Nitratidesulfovibrio vulgaris str. Hildenborough: one gene and its partner. The protein of the gene in region 2 interacts with the protein of the main gene of each other region in a pairwise test. Links are inferred from orthologs where the notes say so. Each region holds a gene or a part of one and is shown on either strand. Other genes may lie near its edges. The genes, in order: secD and pheT.

What was found.
Region 1: the proteins of pheT (region 2) and secD interact in binary tests that used the Escherichia coli proteins (3 or more experiments, as listed by UniProt). The link is inferred for Nitratidesulfovibrio vulgaris str. Hildenborough from one-to-one orthologs.

What each region holds. Positions count from the first base shown.
Region 1 is NC_002937.3:1,878,935-1,889,659, forward strand. What follows is about bases 3,677-6,596. They hold secD (protein translocase subunit SecD), read right to left. Parts: upstream 5,976-6,596; coding sequence 4,377-5,975; downstream 3,677-4,376. Other genes in these bases: secF (protein translocase subunit SecF), read right to left, coding at 3,677-4,364; yajC (preprotein translocase subunit YajC), read right to left, coding at 6,106-6,471. In the rest of the region: ctaD (cytochrome c oxidase subunit I), read right to left, coding at 1-1,592; DVU_RS08620 (SCO family protein), read right to left, coding at 1,616-2,638; DVU_RS08625 (c-type cytochrome), read right to left, coding at 2,813-3,124; more of secF, read right to left, coding at 3,276-3,676; DVU_RS08645 (GltB/FmdC/FwdC-like GXGXG domain-containing protein), read right to left, coding at 6,972-7,727; DVU_RS08650 (class II glutamine amidotransferase), read right to left, coding at 7,730-8,824; DVU_RS08655 (glutamate synthase-related protein), read right to left, coding at 8,839-10,362; DVU_RS08660 (alpha/beta hydrolase), read right to left, coding at 10,581-10,725. UniProt on the Escherichia coli protein: Part of the Sec protein translocase complex. Interacts with the SecYEG preprotein conducting channel. SecDF uses the proton motive force (PMF) to complete protein translocation after the ATP-dependent function of SecA.
Region 2 is NC_002937.3:2,636,647-2,647,474, forward strand. The notes cover bases 7,172-10,194. They hold pheT (phenylalanine--tRNA ligase subunit beta), read right to left. Parts: upstream 9,870-10,194; coding sequence 7,473-9,869; downstream 7,172-7,472. Other genes in these bases: DVU_RS11840 (MerR family transcriptional regulator), read right to left, coding at 7,172-7,448; pheS (phenylalanine--tRNA ligase subunit alpha), read right to left, coding at 10,049-10,194. In the rest of the region: DVU_RS11810 (hydrogenase small subunit), read left to right, coding at 1-390; DVU_RS11815 (nickel-dependent hydrogenase large subunit), read left to right, coding at 403-2,052; DVU_RS11820 (MucR family transcriptional regulator), read right to left, coding at 2,195-2,593; DVU_RS11825 (phosphoglycerate kinase), read right to left, coding at 2,946-4,127; tkt (transketolase), read right to left, coding at 4,264-6,258; rpe (ribulose-phosphate 3-epimerase), read right to left, coding at 6,349-7,017; more of DVU_RS11840, read right to left, coding at 7,065-7,171; more of pheS, read right to left, coding at 10,195-10,828.

The DNA of each region.
Region 1 (10,725 bases), 760 kb from region 2 along the record:
GGCCCCTTGGTGACGACGGGTTCACTGACGAAGGTGTGATGCGGGGGCGGCGACGAAACAGACCACTCGAGCGTAGCACCGCCCCATGGGTTGTCTCCCGCTGCCGGGCCGTTTCGGCTTCCGCGCCAGAGATTCCAGAACATCAACAGAATCCCGGCTGCCAGCACCCACGACCCCATCGTCGAGATGAAATGCCCCGTCGTATACTGCGGCAGATAGTCGTAGTACCGACGCGGCATTCCCTGCATCCCTATGACGAACATCGGGAAATACAGGACGTTGAAACCGACGAAGGTGATGAAGCACGCGAGCGTGGCAGTCCTCTTGTCGTACATCCTGCCGAATATCTTGGGGAACCAGTAGTGCATGGCCCCGAACAGACCGAAACCGAGCCCCCCGAAGATGACATAATGGAAATGCGCCACTACGAAATACGTGTCGTGCACATGTATGTCCGTCCCTGCCGACCCGAGCACAAGCCCCGTCAGTCCGCCTATGGAGAAAAGAAAGATGAATGCCAGCGCATACCAGAGGGGCGGTTCGATGCGAATCGACCCCTTGTACAGCGTCGACACCCAGTTGAAGACCTTGATGGCGGAAGGGATGGCGACCACGAACGTCAGGAACGAGAAGACGAGCACGGCTGTATCACTCATGCCGCTGGTGAACATGTGGTGCGCCCATACAAGTGAACCGGCAAAGGCTATGGCAAGACTGGAAAGGGCTATCATCTTGTAGCCGAAGATGTTCTTGCGGGCGAACACCGGCAGGATGTCCGAGATGACGCCCATGGCGGGCAGAATCATGATGTAGACCGCCGGGTGCGAGTATATCCAGAAGAGATGCTGGTACAACAGGGGGTCGCCCCCCCGCGACGGGTCGAAGAGTCCGACACCGAGAACGCGTTCCGCGAAGATGAGCAGCACGGTGATGCCAAGCACAGGCGTGGCCAGAACCTGTATCCACCCGGTCGCATAGAGCGACCAGACGAAAAGGGGCAGCCTGTCCCAGGTCATGCCGGGAGCGCGCAGCCGGTGGATGGTGGTGATGAAATTGAGCCCGGTGAGGATGGAAGAGAACCCCAGCACGAACACGGCGAGCACTGCCGCACTCACGTTGGTGCTGGTGGTCTGGCTGAAGGGGACATAGAACGTCCAGCCCGTATCAGGCCCGCCCTTGCCGGTGAAGAGCGACGAAAGCGCCATCAACGCCCCGATGACGTACAGCCAGAACGAGAAGTTGTTGAGCTTCGGAAACGATACGTCCTCTGCACCTATCTGAATGGGCAGGATGATGTTGCCGAACGCAGCAGGGATGCTGGGGATGACCACGAGAAAGATCATGATCACGCCATGCAGCGTGAACACCGTATTGTAGGTCTGGGCGTCCATGATTGTAGGGCCCGGTGCGATGAGTTCCAGACGCACGAGAAAGCCGAGCAGCAGACCGACCAGAAAGAACCCCATGATACCGCAAAGATACATGATACCGATGCGCTTGTGGTCCGTGGAGAACAACCAGGAGGCGATGCCCCCCTTCGTGCCTGCCATGGGCCGCAAGAAACTGACGGATGTGTGTGCCGCTTCGCTCATCGCAACCTCGTTTGTCGTATCTGTCAGTTGCGGCGACGTCCGCCGCGTAGAAGCACGAACAACAGGACGCCCGCCCCGAAAAGAATGACCACGCCAGCCACCTTCATCACATCGAAGACGTACTTGCGCCCCTTGGGGTCGTAGGTGAAGCAGTACGAGACGGCACGCCGTAGCGACAGGCCCACCTTCTCCTCGGCTGCTTCATGCAGTGCCATGGTCACGTCGAACGGAAGAAACCCGTTGCCATACAGGTACCGGGTGATGCGCCCTTCGGGGGACACCGCCACCAGGACCACCGGATGCACGAAGTCGCGCCCCTGTCGTGTGAACCGGAAGCCGATGGCATCCATGAATCGCTGGACATTGGGCAGGTCGGCGGTCAGGAAGCGCCACCCGTCGGGGGGGTAGTCTCCACCCACGGCGGCCAGATAGTTCTTCTTCTTGTGCGACGCCAACTCGGGCGTGTCGAGTTCGTCGAAACTCACCGACAGCACCCGGTACTCTGTCCCCGCCTTCATGTTGAGGGCAGGCAGTACGCGCGCGATGGAACTCTGCAACATGTTGCAGACGGTGGGGCAGGAATAATAGACCGGGGCTACGAGGGTCGGCACGGTCATGAGGCTGCGGGCATCGACCAGATTGCCAGCTTCATCACGAAGCATGATGCCTTCAGGAATGATGGTGCCAAGCTTCTCATCCACACCGGCTACGGGGGTGCCATCCTGCTTCGCCCTCTGCAGCAGCGAGGACGGTTCGCCGGCTGGCGCCGCAGGATGCACATGGGGGGCCTCGGCGGCATCATGCCCGTGCCCTGCGGTCGCGTTCGCCGCTGCCCCAGCAGCGGGGGCAGTATCATGCGTGGCATGTGCACTGTCACCACCTGAACTGCCGCCAGTGGCACTCGCGCGAGTGTCGCTTGCGGGATGTGACGAAGACACAGCCGCTGGCCCCACACCATGGGCGCCCGTGTGCCCTTCGGCGGCATTGGCATCATGCCCGTCAGGGGCGACCTGACGCTGTTCGGTCTGATGCTCTCCGTGCGTCATTCCCGCCGGAGTGGAGGCAAGTCCATGCCCTTCAGCTCCTCGATGTTGCGTCTGCGTCCCCTCAGGGGTGGCCGGAGCGGCAAGACCCGCTCCGGCCACAGAAAGGACACAGGCCGCAAACAACATCACGCACGCACGGTGTGCAACACGATGCAGCCCAGACATACGACCTCGCTAGAGCTTGCTCATGTAGTCGGCGAGCGCCTTCAATTCCTCATCAGAGTATTTCTTGACGGCGTTGGTCATCATGGCCTTGCGCTCGCCACCGTAGGAACCGTCTGCATAGCCTTTCATCTTCTTGTACAGTTCCTCGGCCCCCTGCCCCTTCACGGGCTTGGCCGAACCCATGGCAGCCTTGGAACCATCGGCACCGTGGCATCCGATGCATGACTTGTAGAGTGCGGCGCCATCGGCAGCGACACCGGACACGGCAAGTCCGAAAGAAAGGGCGGCACACAGGCTGGACAAAAGCAGAACTCGTTTCATGGCATCCTCCAGAGATGAACTGATAGTGGACAATACTCCATACATACCGCATCACACGGAACAAAGGCAATCCCCTCGCGCGGTTTACGATAAAAAAGGGGGCGGTGGCGCGTGGCCACCGCCCCCTGTCAGGGCTGAAGTGAGCAGACGGCTAGACGACGCCATGCTCTCCGGGCTTTTCGTAGTCGGCATCGACAGCGGCCATGACCGGCTTGCCGAAGGCGAGAAGCACCGGGCTTGCCACGAAGATGGACGACAGCGTTCCGATGAACACGCCGAAGAACATCGTCAGGGCGAAGTCATGGATGACGCCACCGCCGAGGAAGAACAGGCTGACGATGACCATCAGCGTCGTGCCACCGGTGAGAATGGTACGGCTGAGGGTCTGGTTGATGCTGCGGTTGATGATGACGTCGAACGGGTCATCCGGGTTCGTGCGGAGCGTCTCGCGGATACGGTCGTAGACGATGATGGTGTCGTTCAGCGAGTAGCCGATGAGTGTCAGCAGCGCGGCGATGATGTTCAGGTCGAACTCCTTGCCGAGAAGCGACAGCAGACCGATGGAGATGAGCACGTCGTGCAACAGTGCTATGATGGCACCCAGCGCGAAGTTGAGCTTCAACTTCCAGCACAGCGCTACGGTCACCAGCAGGGAGACGAACACCAGCCATTCACGTCCAAGCCCTATGGCCGACAACAGGTACATGCCACCCCAGAGGGTTGCCGCCATCACCGCAGAGGCCATCCATCGCTGTTCGAAACGACCGGAGATGTACACGGCAATGAGCAACACGGCATAGTACAGGGCCTCGACGGCCTTGCTGCGCAGGTCCGCCCCGACCTTGGGGCCGACCATCTCAAGCCGCTGCACCGTGAAGGACACGTCCTTGAGGTTCTGTTGCAACGCGGTCGACACGGTCTGGCGGATGCTGTCAGCAGACGACCCGGTATCGGAGATGCGGATGAGATAGTCTTCGTCACCCTCACCGAAACGCTGGATGGAAAGCCCCGGCAGGTCGGCGTCGGCGAGACTCTTCTTGATGGCCTCGTCTTCGACCGGCTTGTCGAACTTGACCTGCACCACGGCACCGCCAGCAAAGTCGATACCGTAGCGAAGTCCGCCATTCATGGCGATGGAGGCGAAGCCGATGAGAATGACGACGATCGAAAGCACGTAGGCGATGCGGCGCATGCCCACGAAGTCTATCTTCGTGTCATATTTGATGAATGAAAGTCCCATGATGTTCCTCCGCTAGATGCTGAGCCGCTTTGAGGGCGACAGGCGCATCCACAGGTCGAAGACGGCGCGCGAGACGAAAATGGCCGTGAACATCGAGGCGAGGATGCCGAGGGTGAGGGTCACGGCGAAGCCGCGCACCGGGCCGGTGCCGAACTGGTACAGGATGGCTGCAGCAATCACCGTGGTGAGGTTCGAGTCGGTGATGGAGAGCATGGCCCTGTCGAATCCGGCGTGAATGGCCGCCAGCGGGGTGAGACCGCGCCGCAGTTCTTCGCGGATGCGCTCGTAGATGAGCACGTTGGCGTCGACGCCCATGCCGATGGTCAGCGCAATACCCGCAAGGCCCGGCAACGTCAGCGTAGCGCCGAAGCCAGCCATGCCAGCAAGGATGAGCAGGATGGTGAAGCACAGCATCCCGACGGCGATGGCGCCGCTGGCCCCGTAATAGAGGATGGTGAAGACGACGACGGCAGCCCCGCCCACCTGACCGGCGAGAATACCGCTGTCGATGGACTCCTGACCGAGCGAGGGACCAACCGTGCGCTCTTCGAGCACGTTGACCGGAGCGGGCAGCGAGCCTGCGCGCAGCACGATGGCAAGGTCCTGTGCCTCTTCAGTGGTGAAATGACCGGTGATGCTGGCGCGGCCGCCCGCTATCTTCTCCTGGATGGAAGGCGCGGAATAGACCTTGCCGTCAAGGACGATGGCAAGACGCTTGCGCACGTTCTCGCCCGTCACACGCTCGAAGATGGCGGCACCGCGGCTGTTGAACGTGAGCATGACATACGCCTGATTGAACTGGTCGAAGCCGGGTCTGGCGTCGGCCACGTTCTCGCCGGTGAGGAGAATCTCCTTGTCGAGGGCCACGGGCACTTCGCCCGCCGACCCGTCGCCGCCACGGCGCATCATGGGAAGCACATCCACACCGGGGGGCACAAGGCCCTTGGCGAGTTTCTCGGGATCGACGTCGTCCCTGACGATACGGAATTCGAGGTGCGCCGTCTTGCCGATGATCTGAATGGCGCGTGCGGGGTCGGCAAGGCCGGGCAACTGGACCTGAATGCGATGGTCCTGCTGCTTGCGGATATCCGGTTCAGCCACACCGAACTGGTCGATGCGGTTGCGTATGGTCTTCACAGCCTGATCGAGGGCCATGTCCTCGATATGTGTGCGCTGCTCTTTCTTGAGCGTCGCCACATAACGCAGCTGCCCGCCGTCGATCTCGACAGGGGCGCCCACGGCTAGCTGCGGGAACTGCTTGGCGAGCATCTCGCCCAGCTGGTCGCGTTGCGCAGCCTTGGCGAGAACGAACTCGACCCTGTCACCCGGCAAAATGCGGGGACGGAGGATGAAGATGTCCTTCTCACGGGCCGAGGAGCGGATGTCCTGCCCCATCTGCGAAAGGGAATTCTCGACAGCCTTGTCCACGTCGACGCCCAGCGTGAGGTGGATGCCCCCCATGAGGTCGAGGCCGAGGCTGATGCGGTTGTCGGGCAGGAATCTGCCCATCGGGGAAGATTTGACGGCGGGAATGCTCGGCAGCACATAGGCCACGGCAGCCAGAAAGACCACCAGCGACAGGGCCAGCCGCCAACGGAGACCCTCGTTCATTGCCACTCCTCAGGTCACACGAGTTCAGCCCCGCAACGCGGGGCCACCCCGAACCGGGGTGCTGTTCAACGGCGAAAGGGCAAGCACGCACCGCGTTGGCCCGTGCTTGCCCCAGGGCGTGACGCCTTGATTACTTGGAGTCCTTAGCGTCGGACTTCTTGGGGGCGGCCTTCTTGGAAGGATCGACGACACCGGTGATGAAGCCGCGACCGATCTTGACCTTGGTCTCGCCAAGGTCGAGGGTCACCGTATCAGCATCGATATCCACGATACGACCGTACAGACCGCCTGCGGTCAGCACGTGCTCGCCCTTGCCGAGGGCATCGAGCATGGCCTTGTGTTCCTTGGCGCGCTTCTGCTGCGGACGGATGAGCAGGAAGTAGAAGATGGCGAACATCAGGATCAGCGGGACGAAGCTGGTGAGAGCGGCGGCTCCGCCTTCTGCGCCGGCCTGCTGGCCTGCGCCCATGGCGTACGCTGCGGTAGTCCAGAGCATGGTGCCTCCTTATGGCGGTTGCGCCCGGATGCCCGGGCGTAATCATCGTTAAACCTGACCTACCTAACCGCTCATGCCCCGTCTTGCAACGCCTTTTCTGGTCACAACGGCACACAGCGCAGATGCGAAGGCCCAGCGACAACGCGGCGAAGGAGCGCATTCCCGCACCGCCGTTACGCCCATCGGTGGAAATGTGGCACCATTAGCAATTCACAATGCGTGCGAGCCCCCGGCATGATGCGTCTGCGCCACGCATGACTACCCTTCAGGCTCATGCTTGCGGGACAGTCACTTCCGACAACATGCAGCCGCGCATGGCAGCCACGTCCGCTCACGTCCTTGCAGCGCCTACCTGCAACCATGCCGAAAGCCCCCGCCCTTCGAAGAAGGAACGGGGGCGATCCCGCAAGTCACAACATGCGCTCTATCCGGTCGTTCACGCGGACATCGCACTCGAAGCGGAACGACTGAAGCCGGACAGGTGCCCCGCCGCAACACGGTCAGTTCGTTCCGACGTACATATTGCCGTAGGGTCTGTGCGAGCGCGGATGCACCTTGACGAATGACGCGCCGAGTATCTCTGCGGCGTCCTTGCCGAAGGCATCGGCGTACGCCTGCACATGCCGTGCGAGCGCAGCCCCGTCCTCCTCATCCAGAGGCGACAGTGCAAGCCCCGGTCCCAGCAGATGTTCCGGCACCTCACCACGGATGTAGATGACCCCGCCGTGCATCCCGGTACCGAGGCTACGCCCCGCAACGGGCGCCTCCGGCTTGCCGGTGTCCATTCCAAGCAGCACGATGACCCCGCCAGCCATGTATTCTCCGAGAAAGTCGCCCGCCTTGCCGCCCACCACGATGACCGGCACCCTGTCGAGATACGACTTCATGTGGATGCCCACCCGGTAGCCCACGTCACCACGCACGAGGATGCTACCATCGCGCATGGCATAGCCGAGGACATCGCCCGCCATGCCGTCGATGACGATGTGCCCGCCATCCATGGTATTGCCCACGCCATCCTGCGCGTTGCCCTGTACCCTGATGTGCGGACCGCGCATGAAGGCACCGAGGTCCTGCCCCGGCACGCCGAGGATGTTGATGCTCACGTCGCCCTCGACGGCGTTGCCGATGAAACGCTGCCCCCGCACCCCGTGCAGGTCGATGACCTGCGTTCCGGCGGCGACCGCCTCGCGGATTCGGACATTGAGTTCGCGATAGGGCATTCCGTCGGCGTCGATGATGATCCTGTCTGCCATTGTCATGCCTCCAGTTCGACGATGACGGGTTCTCCGGCCTTGGGTGCCCATACCCTGTCAAGGTCGCGGCAGACCTCGCGTATGGAGCTTTCCTCGCTGGACATGAAGGTCATGGTGTCCTTTTCCGCCACGACGAGAGGACGCAACTTCACGCGGTCGTTGAGCCCCATCATACCCCTGGAGTCGGTCACGAGGATGGCGAAGGGGCCATTGAGCAGGGCCGCGCCATAGACCGCCCGCAACGCCGTGAAAGCCTTGCGCTGCTCTTCGGGCATACGGTCGACCTCATCCCAGAAGGGCGGCGCGAACACCCAGCTGGCCATGCGCTTCGAAAGCCCGTGCTTGCGCACCATGAGGTCAAGCAGGTAGGCCACGACTTCGGTGTCGGTCATGAGTGTGCACTCGTAATCGTGCTCACACAGATAGCGCCGATTGATGCCGTACGAGGATATTTCGCCGTTATGCACGATGGCCCAGTCCAGCAACGTGAACGGATGCGCCCCGCCCCACCAGCCGGGCGTGTTGGTCGGAAAACGGTTGTGTGCCGTCCACATGTAGGCGCGATACTCGTCAAGCCGGAAGAAGTCGGCGATGTCCTCGGGGTAGCCGACCCCCTTGAACGTGCCCATGTTCTTGCCGCTTGAGAAGACGAACGCACCGGGAATGCGCGTGTTGACGTGCATCACCGCCCCGACCACGTAATCCGACTCGCCCATATGCTGCCACTGTGGTCGCACGGCCTTGGGTGCGAGGAAGTAGCGCCGTACCAGGGGCGGGTTCTTCACCGTGAGCACGTCGCGGGTGGGAATGGGTTCGGCGTGGTGCACGTCGAACAGCCCGGCGAGGTAGGTCTCTGCCCGTTCGAGGGCGGCCGCGTCGTCACCCATGATATGGAAGGCGTAGTCGTCCGCCCTGTCCGGATAGATGCCGTAGGCGGCGAAACCGCCCCCAAGCCCGTTGCCCCTGTCGTGCATGGTGCACATGGCGTCGATGGGCATGGTGCCGGGTATGAGGTTGCGCTTGCGGTCGATGACACCGAAGACGCCGCACCCCGCGATGTCCTTGTCGAATTTCCAGAAGTCCTTGGGAGCCTTCATGACGTGTCTCCGGCCTAACGGCCCGCGTGCTTGATGCCGAGGATGTCGAGTTCAGTGTCGCCAAGGCCGATGCCTCGAAGCTTGTCACGGTTGCCCCGCAGACTCTCGATGGAATTGAGCCCCATGCCGCCCAGCATCTCCTGAATCTCATGGCCCCACGCCCTGACGAGATTGGTCAGCCTGCGCGCCGCTTCGTCGGGGTTCTGGCGTTTCTTGAGGCGCGACTCGTTGGTTGCGATACCCCACGGGCATTTGCCCGTGTAGCAGCGCCCGCACAGCGTGCACCCTACTGCGATGAGCGCGGCGGTGCCAATGTAGACGGCGTCGGCCCCAAGCGCGATGGCCTTCACCACGTCGGCGCTGCACCGGACGCCGCCGGCGGCCACGATGGATGCGCGGTTGCGGATGCCCTCGTCACGCAGCCTGTCGTCAACGGCGGCCAGCGCAAGCTCGATGGGAATGCCCACGTTGTCGCGGATCATGGTCGGGGCTGCCCCCGTGCCTCCCCGGAAGCCGTCGATGACCACGATATCGGCCCCTGCGCGCACGATGCCCGAGGCGATGGCGGGGGCGTTGTGCACTGCCGCTATCTTCACGGACACAGGCACGCGGTACTGCGTAGCCTCCTTGATGGCGCAGATGAGCTGAAGCAGGTCTTCGATGGAGTAGATGTCGTGGTGCGGCGCAGGCGAGATGGCATCAGACCCCTTGGGTACCATGCGCGTTCGCGAGACCTCTTCGTCGATCTTCTCACCGGGCAGATGTCCGCCGATGCCGGGCTTTGCGCCCTGCCCGACCTTGATTTCGACCGCTGAGCCCGCATTGAGGTAGTCCTTGTGCACCCCGAAACGCCCGGAGGCCACCTGCACGATGGTGTTGGCACCATAAGGATAGAGGTCGGGGTGCAGGCCGCCTTCTCCCGTATTGTAGAACGTGCCCAGTTCGGTCGCCGCCTTGGCCATGGCCTCGTGAAGATTGTAATTGATGGCCCCGAACGACATGGCGGCGAACATGATGGGATATTCAAGCTGCAACTGTGGCCCGATTTCCGTCTGAAGCTTCGGCCCCTGCGGCGTTTCCTCGAACACGAGCCTGTCGGGCCTTCCTCCGAGGAACGTGCGGAGTTCCATGGGTTCGCGAAGCGGGTCTATGGATGGATTCGTCACCTGACTGGCGTCGAGCAACATGTTGTCCCAGTAGACGGGCTTGGGAGACGGACACCCCATGCCCGAAAGAAGCACACCACCCGTGTCGCTCTGCTTGTAGATGTTCTTGATGAACGCCGGGGTCCAGAGTGCGTTCTCGCGAAAGTCGGAAGGCTTGCGACGTATGGTCAGGCAGTCGGTGGGGCACATGGCCGCGCACCTATGGCAGCCCACACATTTGCTGCTGTCATGCTCTACCCGCTTACGTGCCTCATCCCAGAAGTGTACGCCGTAGGAGCACTGCCGGACGCACACTTCGCAGTCGATGCAGCGGGCCCGTTCGCGCTCCACGACGAAATCGTTGAAATGCTGACTGATGGGCTTGGAACGCACGTTGCTATCCTCGATGCGTGAAAAGGGTTCTTCCGCCTTGCGCGGAGTGACGCACCCGATGGGGGCTCACAGCACTACTTTTAACGATGCTGTCGAAACCGGTCAATCGTTCAATTGAAGAATGCCCGCTCAAAGCGCCAATTAAAACTCATAAATAACCGAAATAAAAGAATATTTATAAAAAATACGCTCTCTGATCCAATGGGGGTCTAAAACGACTATTTTTTACAATTTTGAGACAATGCTCTTTGCGTAAACGAAACGACCTCACGAGCGACAAAGCTCCGACTCTCGCGATGGGTCGTGATGAGATGATGCCCTGCCACCCTGTCGGCGAGCCCGAACAACCGTACACAGACATCA
Region 2 (10,828 bases):
AACATCGCAGGATGCCCCCCCAACCCGGTGAACTACATAGGTACCGTCGTCCATCTGCTCACCAAGGGCATGCCCGAACTCGACAGTGCCGGTAGGCCGAAGATGTTCTACGGCACGACCGTGCACGACCAGTGTGAAAGACGGAAGCACTTCAACGCCGACGAGTTCGCCCCCGGCTTCGAATCGAAGGAGGCACGTGAAGGCTGGTGCCTGCACAAGCTGGGATGTCGAGGGCCCTACACCTACAACAACTGCCCGACAGCCCAGTTCAATCAGGTCAACTGGCCGGTCAGGGCTGGAGCCCCTTGCATTGGCTGCAGCGAACCCGGCTTCTGGGACGCGCTGGCCCCCTTCAACAAAGATGTCCGCCAGAAGAGCGACAAGGCCTAAGGAGGCATCAGCATGACGGCTAAAGCATTCACAGGGCCCATCACCATAGACCCCATCACGCGCATCGAGGGGCACCTCAAGATCGATGTGGATGTCAAGGACGGCAAGGTCGCCAACGCATGGTCCAGCGCCCAGTTGTTCAGAGGCATCGAGATGATCGTTCAGGGACGTCCGCCGGAAGACGTGCACCACTATGTGCAGCGTGTCTGCGGCGTATGCACCACGACACATGCGCTGACCAGCATCCGCGCCGTCGAGAACGCCATCGGCCTCAAGCCTCCGCCAGCGGCAGAACTCGTGCGGCTGCTCATCCTGTCGACCCTCGACGTGCACGACCACCTCGTGCACTTCTACCACCTGCACTCGCTCGACTTCTTCGACATGGCAGATGCCCTGAAAGCGGATGCCGTGGCTGCGGCGAAGCTCGCGAGCGAGGTCTCGGGACGGGAGACACAGCCCGGCGACTTCTTCATCGTGCAGGGGCGGCTCAAGAAGTTCGTAGAGGGTGGGCAACTGGGGTGGCTCAATCACGCCTATTCCCTCGGTGGGCATCCGGCGTATCGCCTCTCGCCGGAAGAGAACCTCATCCTTGCCACCAACTATCTCGAAGCGCTCAAGGTACAGATGAAGATAGCACGGGCCATGGCCATCTTCAGCGGCAAGAACCCCCACGCCCAGACCATGCAGGTAGGGGGTGTCACCTGCTACGAAAGTCTCCGGCCTGAACGTATCGCGGAATTCAGGGCCCTCTATGAGGACACGCGCGCCTTCATCAATCACAACTACGTGGGCGACCTCACCATACTCGGCAAACGCTATCCCGAAGTGGCGACGTACGGGCGCACTACGAACTTCATGGACTTCTCCGACTTCTTCGACCCTGAGACGGGCAAGGCACCCTTCTTCAGAGGCGGGGTGATGTGGGCGCGCGACTTCAAGAAGGTCGAGGAGGTGAACCCGGAACAGATAGTGGAGCATGTGGCCCACAGCTGGTATGTCAAAGGAGCCCCCAAGCCCCCGTATGACGGCGTCACAGCCCCGGACTACACGGGCTACGACCAGAACGACCGGTACTCGTGGGCCAAGGCCCCGCGTTACAGGGGCGAACCTGTTGAAACAGGCCCTCTTGCACGACGGATGCTCGCCTACGCACGGGGCGAACAGGAGACCGTCCGCCGCATGGATGCATGGCTCGCAGCCTGCGGGCTGAACAAGGAGAACATGTTCTCCACCATGGGGCGCACTGCCGCCCGGATGGTGGAATGCGTGGTGCTCATGAACCGTATCGAAGGTTGGCTCAACGACCTTGAAGCACGCATCAAGGCTGGTCCGGTCGAGATATTCAAGCCATGGAAGATGCCCGACAAGGCCAAGGGCGTGGGCTTCTGTGCCGTGACGCGAGGCGGCCTCTCACACTGGATACGCATCGAAGGCGGAAAGACGGCGAACTACCAGATGGTGGTGCCAAGCACATGGAACCTCGGCCCCCGGTGCGAGGCTGGCAAGCCCTCTCCCGTCGAGGAGTCGCTCATGGGCAACCCTGTACTGGATGCCGAACGCCCGGTGGAGGTCTTGCGGACCGTCCACTCGTTCGACCCCTGCCTTGCCTGTGCCGTCCACCTCATTCATGCGGGCGACAGACAGGTCATACGCGTCCTCTAGCGGCCCGCGTGGCCGTTGCCGCACTGCGACGAATGGCAACGGAACGGGCAAACGCCGCATTGCAACGACAAGGGGCACCGCCAGCAAACGGCGGTGCCCCTGCAAAGGAAACAGAACGAAACGTATAGAGCGGAAGACGCTGCTACTTGGCCTTACGGCGCTTCTCCCACAACTTCATATCCTTCATCTTCTTACGACGCTCACGCTGCAACGACTTGCACACCAGCGGAGAGTTCTTCTTGAGCCCCCACTTCTCACGATAGCTGTCCGGGTCGAGACCATGACTCGCCAAGTGTTTCTTCGTGAGAATCTTGAACGACTTGCCGCATTCGAGGCAGGTGATGGTCTTTTCCTTGATGGCCTTGCGAGGGTCTCCCCCCGTTTCGCAGCAGCCTTCTTCAAGGTTCATCTCACCTTCCGCAATGGCCTTCAGCCCTGTGGCGAGCTTACGTACCATGGCGGTGATTTCATCCTCGGTCATCGTGCGCACACTGGCCTGCGCCTTGACTATTTCCAGTGCCTCTTTGAGGAATTCGTCCATGTGGGCCCCCCTGTGGACCTTCCGGTGACGTAAAGAACGATTTTCAACAACTTGCAGACAGCCGTCACATACAGTCACCACAGATAAACGTCAACACAATGAATAGTGCAAAGCCCACAACAGTCGGCACAACGAACGATCAGATTAGTTTTCCTTAAAGTACAACCAAAGCCACCCCACTTGCATAGCCTGTTCCAAAGGTACTTCTGCGTAGAGGCTATTCCGAAGCACGCGACATCCATCGTTCGGCACAGCCACGCCCATAGCTGCATGGCCTTTCACAGGCTCATGACAAAAAAAGGCGGCCTTCAGCATTGCGAAGGCCGCCCACAGTACGTAGCACGCTAGAGCATCACGATTGCGCGGCCCTTTCCTGCAGTATGGCGACAGCCGGAAGTTCCTTGCCTTCAAGGAACTCGAGGAAGGCTCCACCACCCGTGGAGATGTATCCCACACGGCTGGCAACGCCATACTTCTCGACGGCGGCGACGGTATCGCCACCGCCGGCTATCGAAAAGGCAGGACTGTCGGCGACAGCCTCGCACAGGGCGCGGGTTCCTGCCCCGAACTGTTCCCACTCGAAAGCACCCACCGGGCCGTTCCAGACGATGGTTCCGGCGGCGAGCAGAATCTCGCGGTAACGTGTCGCCGTCGCGGGGCCGATGTCGAGAATCATCTCGTCAGGGCCGACTTCGGAGACCTTCCGCACCGTGGCAGGGGCACCATCGGCCAACTCGGGGCCGACCACCACGTCCAGCGGCACGGGAATCTCACCGCCAGCTGCCCTGGCTGCGGCCATGAGGCGTGCGGCCTCTTCCACGAGTTCGGGCTCATAGAGGGACTTGCCCACTTCGTAACCGGCGGCCTTGATGAAATTATTGGCGATGCCGCCGCCCACGATGAGGCGGTCGACACGGTGTGACAGGTTGTCGAGAAGCGTCAGCTTGGTCGAGACCTTCGAACCGCCGATGATGCCCACAAGCGGGTGCTTCGGGGCGTCAAGGGCGCGTTCCAGCGCGTCAAGTTCTGCAGCCAGCAGCGGCCCCGCGCAGGCAACAGGGGCGAAGCGCGCCACGGCGTGGGTAGAAGCCTGCGCCCGGTGTGCGGCACCGAACGCGTCCATGACGAAGATGTCGCACAGAGCGGCAAGCCTTCTGCCCAGTTCCTCGGTGTTCTTCTTCTCACCCTTGAGAAAGCGGACGTTCTCGCACAGGACGCAATCGCCCTCGGCGACATCCACACCGTCGATGTAGTCCTTCACAAGACGCACATCACGCCCGAGTTCGCGCGAAAGATGTGCGGCCACAGGGGCGAGCGAAAAAGCCTCATCGAACTCGCCCTCTACGGGGCGACCCAGATGCGAGACGATAAGCACACGGGCCCCCGCCTCCATCGCCATGCGAATGGACGGCAGAGCGGCGCGTATGCGCTTGTCGCTGGTGATGCGCCCCTCCTTGAGGGGCACGTTGAGGTCTTCACGCAGAAGAACCCGTTTTCCCTTGAGGTCGAGATCGGTCATCTTGATAACGGCCATGCGTTGCTCTCCTGGCAGGCTGGATGCATTACGAGAAAGGCGCGAACGCGGTCATCCTACCACGTTCGCGCCCCGGGTCATAGAGCATGGAGAAGGCACGACCGACGGCATGACGTCGCCAGCGGCCCGCCCTCGGCTAGAGAAGCGACGTGACGGTATCCACCACGTTGTCCACGGTGAAGCCGAAATGCTTGAACAGGACACCGCCGGGTGCGGACTCGCCGAAACCGGTCATGCCGACCACCTTGCCGTCGAGACCCACATACTTCCACCATGCGTCGGACGCGGCGGCCTCCACGGCCACGCGCACGCGCACGTCGGAGGGCAGGACGCTCTCACGGTAGGCGGCATCCTGCCGGTCGAAGACGGAAGACGAAGGCATGGAAACGACGCGCACGCGGCGACCACGCTTCTCAAGTTCGGCAGCGGCCTCGACAGCCAGTTGCACTTCAGACCCCGTAGCCATGATGATGGCTTCGGGCTTGCCCGCGCAGTCGCGCAGGATGTAGCCGCCGCGCCCGATGGCCGCACGCTGTTCGGCTGTGCGGGCGATGTGCGGCACACCCTGACGGGTGAGGGAGATGCATGTGGGGCCGGTGGCGCATTCGATGGCACTCTTCCAAGCGGCCACGGTCTCGACCGTGTCGCACGGACGCCATACCGAGACGTTGGGAATGAGCCGCAGCCCGCCCAGCTGTTCGACAGGCTGGTGGGTGGGGCCGTCCTCGCCCACGCCGATGGAGTCGTGGGTCAGCACCCACACCACGCGGATGCCCATCAGGGCCGAAAGGCGGATGGCGTTCTTGGCGTAGTCGGAGAAGATGAGGAAGGTGCCGGCGTAGGGGATGAAGCCGCCATGCAGGGTGAGGCCGTTCATGATGGCCCCCATGGCGAACTCGCGCACCCCGTAGGAGATGTAGTTGGCGTCCCAGTTGTCGGGGGTGAGGCGAACCGACCCCTTGTGCCATGTGCCCACCGAACCGGTGAGGTCGGCGGAACCGCCCACGAGTTCAGGCAGCAGCGGCGCGATGCCGTTGAGGGCGTTGCGCGAAGCCACACGCGTCGCCAGCTTCTCTGCGGCGCTGTCGGTGGCGGCGATGCAGGCTTCGACCTCGGCTTCCCAGTTGGCGGGAAGTTCACCGGACATGCGGCGTTCGAATGCGGCGGCAAGGTCGGGGTACGCCTTGCGGTAGCCCTCGAACATCTCACGCCATGCGGCTTCGTCCTTGGCACCCTTGTCGCGGCAATCCCACGCGGCATAGATGTCGGCGGGAATCTCGAACGGCGGGTGCGGCCAGTTCATGGCCTCGCGGGCGGCGGCAATCTCGGCCTCGCCCAGAGGCGAACCGTGGCAGTCGTGGCTGCCGCACTTGTTGGGGGCACCACTGCCGATGCAGGTCTTGCAGCAGATGAGGCTGGGCTTGCCGGTCTGCGCACGCGCGGCGGCGAGGGCGGCATCGAGGGCCGCAGCATCGTGGCCATCAACATCGCGTACCACATGCCAGCCGTAGGCTTCGAAGCGGGCGGGGGTGTCGTCGGCGAACCAGCCCTTGACCTCGCCATCGATGGAGATGCCGTTGTCATCGTAGAAGGCGATGAGCTTGCCGAGGCCCAGCGTGCCCGCAAGGGAGCATGCCTCGTGCGAGATGCCTTCCATCATGCAGCCGTCACCAAGGAACACATAGGTGTGGTGGTCGACCACGGGGAAGCCGTCACGGTTGAACCCGGTGGCGAGCATACGCTCGGCCATGGCCATACCCACGGCGGTGGCGATGCCCTGCCCGAGGGGGCCGGTGGTGGTCTCGACCCCGGGGGTGATGCCGTACTCGGGGTGTCCCGGCGTACGCGAGCCCATCTGGCGAAAATCACGGATGTCGTCCATGCTCACGGCATAGCCGGTGAGATGCAGCAGCGCGTAGATGAGCATGGAACCGTGCCCGTTGGAGAGCACGAAACGGTCACGGTCGGGCCAGTGCGGGTTGGCGGGGTTGTGGCGCAGCGGCCCTCTCCAGAGGGCTTCGGCGATGTTGGCCATACCCATGGGTGCACCGGGGTGCCCCGACTTGGCCTTTTCGACCGCATCCATGCTCAGGACGCGAATGGCATTGGCAAAATCCTTGCGAGACGGCATTGATTCCTCCATCGGCGGGTTGCCCCGGTACGGGCCGGGTGGCTTCCCCTAGTCTGTTCCGTGGCGCATGGCAACGGATGAGAACACGTTTCAGTTCGCGGGGCGTGCGGCAGCCGCTGCGTCCTCGAAAGCGCGCAGGCGCTGGTCATACGGCGGAAAACCGAAGAACGCCGACCCGGACACCAGCACATCGGCCCCGCTCTCGACGAGGGCTGCCGTGTTGGAAGGGTCGACACCGCCATCGACCTGTATATGCGCGGAAAGGCCACGGGCATCGAGCATGGCGCGCAGGTCGCGTATCTTGCGGTACGTGGCGGGCAGGAACTTCTGCCCCCCGAAGCCGGGGTTGACGCTCATGATGAGCACCATATCCACATCTTCGAGCACGTAGTCGAGCACCGAAAGCGGCGTGTGCGGGTTGAGCGCCACCCCCGCCTTGCACCCGAGGCGGCGAATCTCCGCCAGTGTGCGTTGCAGGTGGTTGGTCGCCTCGGCATGTACCACCAGCATATCCGCCCCCGCCTTGGCGAAGTCGGCAAGATAGCGTTCCGGTTCATGGACCATGAGGTGCACATCGAAGAAGAGGCCGCTCTTCTTGCGCAGGTGGCTGATGACAGGCTGTCCGTAGGTGATGTTGGGCACGAAGCGACCGTCCATCACATCCCAGTGGACCCACTTGACGCCCGCCGCTTCAAGCGCGGCGAGTTCTTCCGTGAGTCGACCGAAATCGGACGACAGAAGCGAGGGGGAAAGAATCATGGTGGGGTCTCTCGGCGGGGCGGCGCCCCGCAACGACGCGCAAGGCGTCAGGAGGTTCCGGCAAGAAGCCGTCGCAACTGCTCGAGCTCCGCGACGATGTCGCGGACGACCCCGCCGCAGTCGCACGATGCGGCTACGGCGGGGGTGGTGTCTGCGGAGTCCGGTGCGACGACCGGCAATGGTTCTGCGGCGGCATGACCGCCTTCTTCGGCGAGGATACGACGGGCACCCTCTATGGTGAGTCCCCTTTCGTGCAGGAGGTGGCGGATGCGACGCAACACGGCGATATCACGCTCGGAATAGAGGCGCTGCCCCTTCTCCGTGCGCAAAGGGTCGAGCTGGGGGAACTCGGTCTCCCAGAACCTCAACACATAGGTCTTGAGGTTGAGCAACTCGGCCGCCTCGCCGATACGGTACGTCTTCTCCTCCATGCGCCCTCCTGTCCGGGCGTCCCGTCAGATGCGGACGGGAAGCTTCTCCACGAGGGAATGTGCCACTTTATCGCGTTCCTTGTCCACCTCGGCATCCTTCAGGGTGCGCGAGGCGTGGCGGAACGTCATGCGGAACGTGAGGTTACGCTCGTCCTTCCCTTCCGGTTCGAACACGTCGATGAGTTCCACGCCGCAAAGCAGCGGCAGGCGCAACCCGAGGATATGGTCGAGTACGGCACCCACCTGCAACGAACCGGGCGCTGCCACGGTGATGTCGCGCCGCACCGGCGGGTAGACGGGCAGCGACCGGAACGCGATGCGGGCGGCATCGTGCAACTCGCGCAGCACGTCGAGGTCGAGGTCGGCAAGCCACGCGTCCTTGCGGGCGTGGTAGGCATCGGCGATTTCAGGACGCACACGCCCGATGACGCCAACCTGCCTGCCCTGCACGGCGACGTCCACACACGGCATCAGGAACGGATGCGACGCCGCAAGCGTGAAGGTGGCGCCCTCGAGGTGCAGGAAGGCGAGGCAGTGTTCCACGATACCCTTGATGTCGGCGTAGTCGGCGTCAGCCTCGACATGCGGCCACTGGCTGTCATACCTGCTGCCGTAGACGAGGATGTCGAGCCGCGCGCGCTCGCGGGCGGTGGTGTCTGACGTGGCGTCGGCCTCGAAGATGTGCGCCACTTCGAAGAGGCGGAGTCCCGCGTTGCCCTGAGCGATGTTATGGCGCAGGTTCTGCAACAGTCCGGGTGCCAGTTCGGTGCGCAGCACGTTCTGGTCGGCGGTGAGCGGGTTCATGATGGGAATGCGCCCGTCCACGGCAAGATTGAGGTGGTCGAGGTCCTTCTGCCCCACGAAGCTGTAGTTGATGGCTTCGTTGAGACCGAGTCCTGCGGCCCAGTGCTTGAGACGCAGCCAGAACGAGTACTTCGATTCGGGCGCACCAGCACGGTCGAGAGGGCGCATGACCTTGGGCAGCACCGGTTCGATGGTATCCATACCCCGCACGCGCGCCACCTCTTCGATGAGGTCGGCCTCGCGTTCGAAGTCGCGCCGATGGCTGGGGGCCGTCACCTTCCAGTCGGCAGCGTCTGCGGCGTCGACCTTGCAGCCGAGGCGCTCAAGCGTCTCGCGGCAGAACGTCTCATCAAGGCTGATGCCAAGCAGTGCCTCGCCCCTTGCGCGGCGGAAGCGCAGCACGGGTGCCTGCCACGGCAGCGGCTCATTGTGGCAGATGCCGGGACGAAGCGTCGCCCCGGAAAGGCCCGCGATGAGTTGCGCAGCGCGGTTCATGGCGTAGGTGCACACCACCTGGTCGACCCCGCGTTCGAAACGGTACGAGGCTTCGCTGGAGAGACCAAGGCGACGGGCCGTCTTGCGGATGGTGCCGGGGCGGAAGACCGCGGCTTCGAGGAACACCCGGCTGCTCTTGTCGGATATCTCCGTCTCGGCACCGCCCATGACCCCGGCAAGGCCCACGGGCTTCTCGCCGTCGCGGATGAGCAGGTCGTTGGATGTCAGCACGCGTTCGACACCGTCGAGGGTCGTCAGACGCTCGCCCTCTCGGGCGGCGGAGACTTCGATGCGGCCTCCTGCAAGCAGGTCGAGGTCGTAGGCGTGCAGCGGCTGACCGAGTTCCATGAGGATGTAGTTGGTCACGTCCACGATGTTGGAGATGGGACGCACCCCCACGGCGATGAGCCGGTAACGCATCCACGCCGGACTCTTGCGGACGGCGGCCCCTTCGAGCACTCGCCCGTGGAACAGCGGGCACAGCGAGGCGTCGGGGATGTCGATGCGCAGCGCATTGGACGCATCGGCCCCCTCTTCCTTCAGGTCGAGGGCAGGCATGGTGAGCGGCAGGCCGAAGGCCAGTGCCACTTCGCGGGCGAGGCCGAGAACCGAGAGGCAGTCGGCGCGGTTGGGCGTGATGGCGATGTCGCAGACCTCACGGTCGAGGTCCAGTTCATCGACCAGCCTGGCACCGATGCGGAACGATTCGGGCAGCACCATGATGCCGTCATGGTCTTCGCCGAGGCCCAGTTCGCGCTCGGAGCAGATCATGCCATGCGAGGGCTGTCCCCGCAGTTTGGCCTTCTTGATGACCATGCCGCCGGGCATGGTGGTGCCCACCAGGGCCACCGGGACACGCTGACCGGCAGCCACGTTGGGCGCACCGCACACGATGTCCAGAGGTTCGCCCTGCCCCACGTCGACCTTGCAGACCGAAAGCTTGTCCGCCTCGGGATGCCGCTCACGCGAGACCACATGGCCGACGACGATGGGCTCGATGGCGTCGAAGGGGCGGATGATCTCTTCGAGTTCGAGGCCGAGCATGGTCAGCCTGTCGCCGAGTTCGGCGGCGGTGCCTTCAAAGGGTACGAATTCGCGCAGCCATTTGAGACTCAGAAGCATGTGCCACTCCCATGACCGGGGTCGCCACCCCGGACACGCTTTTGTGCGCCCGGCACGCCGGTGCGCTTGCCGGAACACCCGGCTGAACCCTCAGGAAGCGGTGATGCGCACCACTCCCCGTCCTGTCGTCCCCCTGCGGGGGCACGTCACGCCAGCCCCGCACGTCGCGAGGCCGACCATCACGCGAATTGCGACAGGAAGCGGACGTCGTTCTCGAAGAACATGCGCAGGTCGCCTATGCCGTACTTGAGCATGGCGACGCGCTCGACGCCGAGGCCGAAGGCGAAACCGGTGTACACTTCGGGGTCGTAGCCCACGGACTTGAACACTTCAGGGTCGATCATGCCGCAGCCGAGAATCTCGACCCAGCCCGTGGTCTTGCAGACGCGGCACGGTTCGTTGCCCACATGCCCCTTGCCGCCGCAGATGCAACACGAGATGTCGACCTCGGCACTGGGTTCGGTGAAGGGGAAGAAGCTGGGCCTGAAGCGCACCCGCGTGTCACCGCCGAAGACCGTGCGCAGGAACGAGGTGAGCGTGCCGCGCAGTTCAGCCATGCTCACGTTGTGATCGACCATGAACCCTTCAATCTGATGGAACATGGGCGTGTGGGTGATGTCAGAGTCGCGACGGTACACCTTGCCGGGGGCGATGGCAGCCACCGGAGGGCGAAGCGACTTCATGGTGCGCACCTGAAGCGGTGAGGTGTGCGTGCGCATGAGGATGCTCTCTGTGATGTAGAGCGTGTCCTGCATGTCGCGCGCAGGGTGCTCGGGCGGCATGTTGAGGGCTTCGAAGTTGTGGTAGTCGTTCTCGACCTCGGGCCCGGTGACGATGTCGTAACCGAGCGCGCCGAACACGGAGCATATCTCCTCCATGACCAGCGTCACGGGATGGAGAGACCCGCGCCACGGCATCCTGCCGGGAAGGCTCGGGTCGAAACGCGAGAGTGCGGCGGC